DNA from 2 places in the Xanthomonas cerealis pv. cerealis genome. Region 2 is predicted to be linked to the other one. Evidence: riboswitches for the same ligand, from Rfam matches in the RefSeq annotation. Region 2 holds a riboswitch; the other holds the start of a gene.
The links. Region 2 has a riboswitch for cobalamin ahead of metE (5-methyltetrahydropteroyltriglutamate--homocysteine S-methyltransferase). Riboswitches for the same ligand answer to the same signal wherever they lie in the genome.
Positions count from the first base shown of each region.

Region 1: another riboswitch for cobalamin. It lies ahead of btuB (TonB-dependent vitamin B12 receptor); the one in region 2 lies ahead of metE (5-methyltetrahydropteroyltriglutamate--homocysteine S-methyltransferase).

Region 1 is NZ_CP038228.1:3,244,055-3,248,411, forward strand. Features, by position in the region: gene bioD (dethiobiotin synthase) at 1-207, opposite strand, end outside; gene E4A48_RS14315 (GAF domain-containing protein) at 311-793, shown strand; gene E4A48_RS14320 (TfoX/Sxy family protein) at 801-1,238, shown strand; cobalamin riboswitch at 1,265-1,479, shown strand; gene btuB (TonB-dependent vitamin B12 receptor) at 1,589-3,460, shown strand; gene gph (phosphoglycolate phosphatase) at 3,543-4,196, opposite strand; gene E4A48_RS14335 (LysR family transcriptional regulator) at 4,242-4,357, opposite strand, start outside.
Region 2 is NZ_CP038228.1:4,102,937-4,107,293, forward strand. Features, by position in the region: gene metE (5-methyltetrahydropteroyltriglutamate--homocysteine S-methyltransferase) at 1-2,130, opposite strand, end outside; cobalamin riboswitch at 2,344-2,597, opposite strand; gene dusA (tRNA dihydrouridine(20/20a) synthase DusA) at 2,741-3,760, shown strand; gene E4A48_RS18115 (hypothetical protein) at 4,197-4,357, shown strand, end outside.

The DNA.
Region 1 (4,357 bases), 860 kb from region 2:
GTCCGGGCGCGGCAGGCTCGCCGCCTGCAGCGCCAGCGCGTCCTCGTTGCGCCAGCCGTCCGCGCTGCGCTCGCAGCCGCTGGCGACCGGCTTCATACCAACTGCCGTCTGCCCGTGCGCGCGCAGCGCATGCAACAGCGCGGTGCTGGCGACAGTCTTGCCGATGCCGGTATCGGTGCCGGTGACATAGAAGGCGGGGACGCTCATCGTTGCAGGATCCTCGAGGTCGGCGCATGCGGCGCGGGCGCGCAGGATAGCCGGGCCAGACGCCGGCGCACAGGCCGCCAGCGGCCGCTGCTAGACTCGCCTGATGTTCGCTTCCTCTTCGCTCACCGGCAGCAAGCCGGAACAGTACGCTCAACTGCTCGCGCAGGCCCGTTCCCTGGTCAGCGGCGAGCCCGACCGCATCGCCAATGCCGCCAACCTGGCGGCATTGGTGTACCACGCGCTGCCGCGGCTGAACTGGGTCGGCTTCTACCTGTACGACGGCAAGGAACTGGTGGTCGGGCCGTTCCAGGGCCTGCCCGCGTGCGTGCGTATCCCGCTGCACAAAGGCGTGTGCGGCGCCGCCGCCAGCACCGGCCAGACCCAGCGCATCGACGACGTCGCGGCCTTTCCCGGGCATATCGCTTGCGATGCGGCCTCGCGCTCGGAGCTGGTGGTGCCGCTGCTGCGCGACAGCGCGCTGGTCGGCGTGTTCGACCTGGACAGCCCGGACCTGGCGCGCTTCGACGCCGACGACCAGCACGGCCTGGAGGCGATCGCCCAGGTCTTCGTCGACGCGCTGCGATGAGCCGGCGATGAGCACCGAGAAGCTGCGCAACATCGGTCCCAAGAGCGCGGCCTGGCTGCGCCAGGTCGGCCTGCGCACGCAACAGGATCTGAACGCCGCCGGTGCGGTGGGCGCATTCCTCAAGGTCAAGCGTGCCGGCTTCAAGCCCAGCCTCAACCTGCTGTACTCGCTGGAAGGTGCGCTGACCGGCTGCCATTGGCAGGAACTGCCCGAGGCGCGGCGCGCGCAACTGCTCGGCGAACTGGAAACCGCGGCGGCGCAACTGCCGGCGCAACGCCGCCTGCCGGTGGCCGGACCGGTGGCGACCACCCATTTCGACCGCGACGGCGACCGCAGCGACACGCCTTATGCGGAGGACGCGCACGACGCCTCCGGCGGCCATGCGTACGACGCCGATCAAGAACCCGACGGGGATGGCCACACAGGCGAGCGCGACGCCAACTGATCCGTGCGCCGCAGCGGCGATCGCGTACAATCGCGCCGCGTCAAGGTGACCCGCCGGCTCCGGCCTGCAGGTTGAAACGGGAAGCCGGTGCGTCTTGCGACAAGGCCGGCGCTGCCCCCGCAACGGTAAGCGATCCGCGCTGACGACTTACGCCACTGTGCCTGGCATGGGAAGGCGTCGCAGCCGGGAGTCCGACTCCCAGATCGCCAGCCCGGAGACCGGCCTTGCAGTCCACTGGTTGCGATGCGGAGGGCGTTGCGGCGTGCCGCGCCGCGTCTGGCGCCGTCCGCTTGCACCTTCCGTCGCGACTTCTTTGCCGTCACAGCGCGCCCGCGCGCCGGAGTTGCCCCATGTCGTCCCGCCTGCTTTCGGTCGCGATCGCGTCCGCCCTGTCCCTGCCCTCGCTGGCGCTCGCCGCCGATGCCGCCACCGACCTGGACCAGGTCGTGGTCACCGCCACCCGGACGCAGATCTCGGTCGAGGACAGCGTGGTCCCGGCGCAGGTGATCGACCGCGCCGAGATCGAGCGCAGCCAGGCCACGTCGCTGGCGCAGCTGCTGCAGGGCCGCGCCGGCATCGGCGTGTCCAACCAGGGCGGGCTCGGCAAGCTGACCACGCTGAGCCTGCGCGGCAGCGAATCGGACCACGTGCTGGTGCTGGTGGACGGCGTGCGCATCGGCTCGGCCAGCGCGGGCCTGGCCGCGTTCCAGGACCTGCCGCTGAGCCAGATCGAGCGCATCGAGATCGTGCGCGGCCCGCGTTCGAGCCTGTACGGCTCAGATGCGATCGGCGGCGTGATCCAGATCTTCACCCGCCGCGGCGGCCAGGGCCTGCAGCAGAACCTGAGCCTGGGCGCCGGCAGCAACGGCCTGCGTGAGGCCAGCGCCGGCTTCAGCAACCGCGGCGAGCGCGGCTGGCTGTCGGTGCAGGGCGGCTACCAGAACACCGACGGCATCAACGCCTGCAACGGCTCGGCTACTCTGTTCGCCGGTTGCTTCGTCGACCAGCCGGACCGCGACGGCTACCGCAACAACTCGCTCAGCGCGCGCGGCGGCTATGCGTTGAGCGACACGCTGCGCATCGAAGGCCAGGCGCTGAACATCGACAGCCGCAACGAGTACGACGGCGATGCGCTGTTCGCCGGCAACGAGGCCGACAACACCCAGCAGGTGGTCGGCGGCAAGCTCGACTGGACCCCGTCCGAGCGCGTGCACCTGGCCGCGCAGCTCGGCCGCAACAGCGACCAGGCCGACAGCTACTACCATGCCGCCGGCAGCGACACGCGCAGCTTCGTCAGCACCTTCGACAGCCGCCGCGACAGCGCATCGCTGCAGGGCGATTTCGGCCTGGCCGAGGGCCACCTGCTCAGCGCCGGCGCCGACTGGCAGCGCGAGCAAGTCACCGGCACCACCGCCTACGACGTGGACCAGCGCGACAACACCGGCGTGTTCGCCGAGTACCAGGGCCGCTTCGGCGCGCAGCAGGTGCAGGCCAGCGTGCGCAGCGACGACAACGCGCAGTTCGGCCAGCACACCACCGGCAGCCTCGGCTGGGGCCTGGCGCTGGGCGGCGGCTTCAAGCTCACCGCCAGCCTCGGTACCGGCTTCAAGGCGCCGACCTTCAACGACCTGTACTACCCGTTCTCCGGCAATCCGGAACTGAAGCCGGAGAAGTCCAAGAGCGGCAACCTGGGCGTGGCGCAGTACGCCGACAGCTGGAACTGGACGTTCAACGTCTACGAGACCCGCGTCGACGACCTGATCTCCTACGACGCCGCCAGCTTCCTGCCGGTCAACGTGGACAAGGCGCGGATCCGCGGCGCCGAGTTGACCGGCTATGCCACGCTGGCCGGCTGGGAACTGTCGGCGCAGCTCAGCCATGCCGATCCGCGCAACCGCAGCGACGGCGCCAACCGCGACAACTGGCTGGCGCGGCGCGCGCAGGACACCGCACGGCTGGACGTGGATCGCGGCTTCGGCCCTGTCAAGGTCGGCGTCACCGCGTCCGGCAGCGGCCACCGCTACGACGACGCGGCCAACAGCGTGCGCCTGGCCGGCTACGGCACGCTGGACCTGCGCGTGGAATACGCGTTCGCGCCGGACTGGACGCTGCAGGCCAAGGCCAGCAACGTGTTCGATCGCGACTACCAGACCATCAGCTGGTACAACCAGCCGGGCCGCGAGTACGCGCTGACCCTGCGCTACGCGCCGGCGGCGCGCTGAGTGGCGAAGGGCTGCGCCGGACCGCGCAGCCCTTGGTGCGGTCGTCGGGTCGATTGCAGCGGCATGCGCGCGATAGCCAGCCTTAACCCAACGCCAGCAACTCGCGCATGTCGTCCATCAGCAGCACCACGTCCGCCGCGGCCAGGTCCAGGTCGCGCGGATAGCCGTAGCGCACCAGCGCGGCCGGCATGCCGGCCGCGTGCGCGGCCTGCAGGTCGGTGCCGGAATCGCCGACCATCAGGCAACGCGCCGGCGGCTGCGCGAACTGCTGGGCCAGGTGCAGCAGCGGCAGCGGGCTGGGCTTGCGCTCGGCCAGGCTGTCGCCGCCGAGCGCCGCGGCGAACGCATCGGCCACGCCAAGATGGCGCAGCAACGGCAACACCAACGCCGACGGCTTGTTGGTGCACAGCGCCAGGGTCACGCCGCGCGCGCGCAACTGTGCCAGCGCCTCGGCCACGCCCGGGTACAGGCCCGGGCTGCGCAGCAGGCAGGCTTCGTAGTGGCGCATGAAGGTCGGCATCACCGCATCGATCGGGGTGGCGTCGTGTGCATGCCGCCACGCGGCTTCGACCAGCTTGCGCACGCCCTCGCCGATCCAGCCGAGCACGGTGGCCTCGGGCACGCGCGTCAGGCCGAATTCGGCCAGCGTGCGATTGAGCGCTTCGGCGATATCGGCGCCGCTGTCCACCAGGGTGCCGTCCAGATCGAACACCACCAGCGCATACGGAAATGTCATGTCGTTCCTGGGTGCGAAAAGCGGCGCCCATTGTAGGCGCCACGCTCAGTCGCGATCCCAGTACGGCACTTCGCCGAAACGCGCGACCAGGAAATCCAGGAACACGCGCACGATCGTCGGCTGCTGCCGGCGCGACGCATACACGCCGAAGATGTCCATCG
Region 2 (4,357 bases):
CACCATCTCCTGCGTGCTGGGTACGCGCGGCGAGTGGATGTCGTACACGCCCGGGCCGATCGCATTGGGATAGCGGAAGCGCACGAACGCATCGAGCAGTTCCATCCGCGAGCGCGAGGTCTCGATCGAGATCACGTCCGCGTCCATTGCCGCCACCGCCTCGATGATGTCGTTGAACTCCGAGTAGCACATGTGGGTATGGATCTGGGTGGCGTCGCGCACCCCGGCCGCGGCGATGCGGAAGCATTGCACGGCCCAGTCCAGGTACGCCTGCCAGTCGGCACGGCGCAGCGGCAGGCCCTCGCGGATCGCCGGCTCGTCGATCTGGATCACGCCGATGCCGGCCGCCTCCAGGTCGCGCACTTCGTCGCGCAGCGCCAGCGCGATCTGCCGGCAGGTCTGCGCGCGTTCCTGATCGTCGCGCACGAACGACCATTGCAGCACCGTCACCGGCCCGGTCAGCATGCCCTTCATCGGCTTGTCGGTCAGCGACTGCGCGTACTGGGTCCAGCGCAGCGTCATCGGCGCCGGCCGCTGCACGTCGCCGTAGATGATCGGCGGCTTCACGCAGCGCGAGCCGTAGCTCTGCACCCAGCCATGCTTGGTGAAGGCGAAACCGTCGAGCTGCTCGCCGAAGTATTCGACCATGTCGTTGCGCTCGAACTCGCCGTGCACCAGCACGTCCAGCCCGATCTGCTCCTGCGCGCGCACGCAGCGCTCGGTTTCGGCGGCCAGGAACGCGTCGTACTCGGCATCGCCGAGCTTGCCGGCCTTGTGCTGCGCGCGCGCCTGCCGCACCTGCGCGGTCTGCGGGAACGAGCCGATGGTGGTGGTCGGGTAGGCCGGCAGCTGCAGCGCCGCCTGTTGCGCGTCGCGCCGCTGCGGATACGGCGACTGGCGGCGTCCGGCGTCCTCGCTCAACGCCTCCACCCGGCGTGCGACCTCGGGGCGATGCACGCGCGCCGAGGAACGCCGCGTGGCCAACGCCTCGCGCGCCTCGTCCAATTCGGCCTGCGCATGCGGCAACTCCTGCAGCGCGTCGGCCAGCGTGCGCAACTCCTGCAGTTTCTGTTTGGCGAAGGCCAGCCAGGCGTGCAGTTCGCGGTCCAGCGCCTTTTCCTGTTCCAGGTCCACCGGCACGTGCAGCAGCGAGCACGACGGCGCCAGCCACAGGCGCTCGTGGCCGACATGCCCGGCCGCGTAGCGCGCCAGGGTCAGCGCATTCTCCAGCGGCGTGCGCCACACGTTGCGGCCGTTGACCAACCCCGCCGACAGCACGCGCCCGGCCGGCAACGCCTGCAGCACCGCGTCCAGCTGCGCCACGCCGCGCACCAGGTCCACGTGCAGGCCGTCCAGCGGCAGCGTCGCGGCCAGCTCCAGGTTGTCGCCCAGTTCGCCGAAATACGTGGTCAGCAGCAGCTTCGGTCGCGGCGCCTTGGCCAGGAACGCATAGGCGCGGCGATAGGCCTCGCGCGCGGCCTCGTCCAGGTCCAGCACCAGCGCCGGCTCGTCGATCTGCACCCAGTTGGCGCCGGCCGCGTCGAGTTGCTGCAGCAGTTCGGCGTAGACCGGCAGCAGGCTGTCCAGCAGCGCCCAGCGATCGCTGCCGTCCACGGTCTTGGACAGCAGCAGGAAGGTCACCGGCCCGATCAGCACAGGTCGCGTGGTGATGCCCAGCGCCTTGGCTTCCAGGAATTCGGCCAGCGGCTTGTCGCCGCGCAGGCGGAAGTGCTGGCGCCGCGCCAGTTCCGGCACCAGGTAGTGATAATTGGTGTCGAACCACTTGGTCATTTCCAGCGCGTGCAGGTCCAGCCCGCCTTCCTGCGTGCCGCGCGCCATCGCGAAGTAGCCGGCCAGCGGATCGGCATCGGCCAGTGCGCGGTAGCGCTGCGGGATCGCGTCGACCAGGAACGCGGTGTCGAGCATCGCGTCGTACAGGCTGAAGTCGTTACTTGGCGGCAGCTCCACCCCGGCCTCGACCTGCAGTTGCCAGTGCCGCTGGCGTAGCTGCCGCGCCGTGTCGTGCAGACTTGCCTCATCGGTTTCGCGGCGCCAGTAGCTTTCCAGCGCACGTTTGAGCTCGCGCCGCGCACCGATGCGCGGGAAGCCCAGGTTGGTCACGATCGTCATTTGCGTTTCCTCATTGCGGTCATAGGCATTGAGGAACGAAGGAACCGCGCGCCGACCGCCCGTTCGCACGGGACGCCCGCCACGCCAGCGACCTTCGCCCCCGCGGGCGAACCGGCGCCACGCGGGCAGGCGGAAGAGCGCGGCGCGGCGCAGGGCCACGGCACGGCTTCCGGCCGCCTCCCCGCGGAGGCGCCAGGTCGAATCGGAGGACGCACAGGTCCTCCGGCCGGGGCCGGTATTCGGGCTGATGGACGAGCGCACCGTGCCGGCTGCGCGCCTACTGTCCGCCGCTTCCCAGGCCGGCATGCGCCGGCCCAGTGCCATTGACGGAGGTCGTTTCCATTCACCGCTGCGGGGCAGCTCCGGAATGGGCAGGCGCTTGCGGCGCCGGCCTTCACCGGATTCCCGTTTAAATCCATCCCTTCATCCGAATGAAGCGATGGATACCTTCGGCGAGCGCACGATAGGCCGGATGCGGCGGCGGGTCAAGCGCCAAGTGAATTCGCCGGCGTTCACCGGCAACATTCACGGCGAGCGTGTAAGCTATTGATCCGAAAGCCAATGATCTGACGCTTCCGCCAGCAGGCGACAGCGCACACCGCCACGCCTGATGACGCTTCCGTTCCCGCCCTCCGACCTGTCCGCGGCCTACGCCGCCTCCCTGCCCCTGTCCGTCGCGCCGATGATGGACTGGACCGACCGCCATTGCCGCGTGTTCCACCGGCTGCTGGCGCCGTCGGCGCGGCTGTATACCGAGATGGTGCACGCCAATGCGGTGGTGCTGGGCGATCGCGCGCGGCTGCTGGGCTTCGATGCGGTCGAGCATCCGCTGGCGCTGCAGCTCGGCGGCAGCGATCCGGCGCTGCTGGCGCAGGCGGCGCGGATCGGCCAGGGGTGGCGCTACGACGAGATCAATCTCAATTGCGGTTGCCCGTCCGACCGGGTCCAGGCCGGGCGTTTCGGCGCCTGTTTGATGCGCGAGCCGGCGCTGGTCGCCGACTGCGTGGCGGCGATGGTGCAGGCGGTAGACATTCCGGTCACGGTGAAGTGCCGGCTCGGGGTGGACCAGGACGACGACTACGCGGTGTTCCTGGGCTTCGTCGATCAGGTCGCCGCCGCCGGCTGCGGGCTGTTCGTGGTGCATGCGCGCAACGCGTGGCTACAGGGCCTGTCGCCGAAGGAGAACCGCGAGGTGCCGCCGCTGCGCTACGACTGGGCCTACCGGCTCAAGCGCGAGCGCCCGCAGTTGCAGATCGTGCTCAACGGTGGGCTGGCCGACGTGGACACGGCGCGGGCGCAGCTGGATGCCGTGGATGGCGTGATGCTGGGCCGCGCTGCGTACCACGATCCTTACGTGCTGCACCGGCTGGACGCGGCCCTGACCGGCGCTATGCCGCGGCCCCGCGCCGAGCTGCTGCGCGCGCTGCGGCCCTATGTCGAGGCGCGCCTGGCCGACGGCGTCGCCCTCAAGCACATCGCTCGCCACCTGCTCGGCCTGTTCCACGGCCAGCCGGGCGGCCGCGCGTTCCGCCAGATACTCAGCGAGGGCGCGCACAGGCCGGGCGCGGACTGGGCGCTGCTGGAACAGGCGTTGCTTGTGACCGAGGGAACCCCCCGCGTCGCGGCGTAGCGACGTGTGGGTACGCACGGCGGTTCGCGGGCCACGCGCACGTCGCTACCCAACGCAAGCTGTCCAGACGAATGCCGCGCTTCCCTTTTGGAAGCCCGTTCAGTTATTTTGTTCAGCTTGCCGCGGCAGTCTGCGCCGCTGCGGCAGAAGCGGCAGAGCCTTGCCGAGGCGGGCCGGGCAACGGCAGGAACGGCTCGCAAGAATGGAAGCGGAAGTTCATTTCACTGAACGCCTCCGGCTGCTGCGGGAAAAGTTCAGACCAGATTCACCCCGAAAAATCAAGAATTTGGCTTAATTTTGCGGAATCGTGGCGCCGCTGGCCGGCATACGGTTTCACAATTTTTGAACGTTTCCGATCAGTCCGTTAGGATGCCAGCTCGTGACCTCGCCCACTCTCCGCCGCTCCAGCACCGCCGCCGTGATCGCATTCGCGCTCATGGCCGTGGCCGATGGCTGGGCGCAGCAGCCGGGTCCGCCGGGTGTGGCGCCCATGGCGCCGCCTGGCGAGGCGGCCCGGCCGCGCGACTACAACGGCAGTTCGCTGTCCGATGCGGTGCGCCGGGTGCAGCGGTCCACCGGTGGACAGATCCTCGGCGC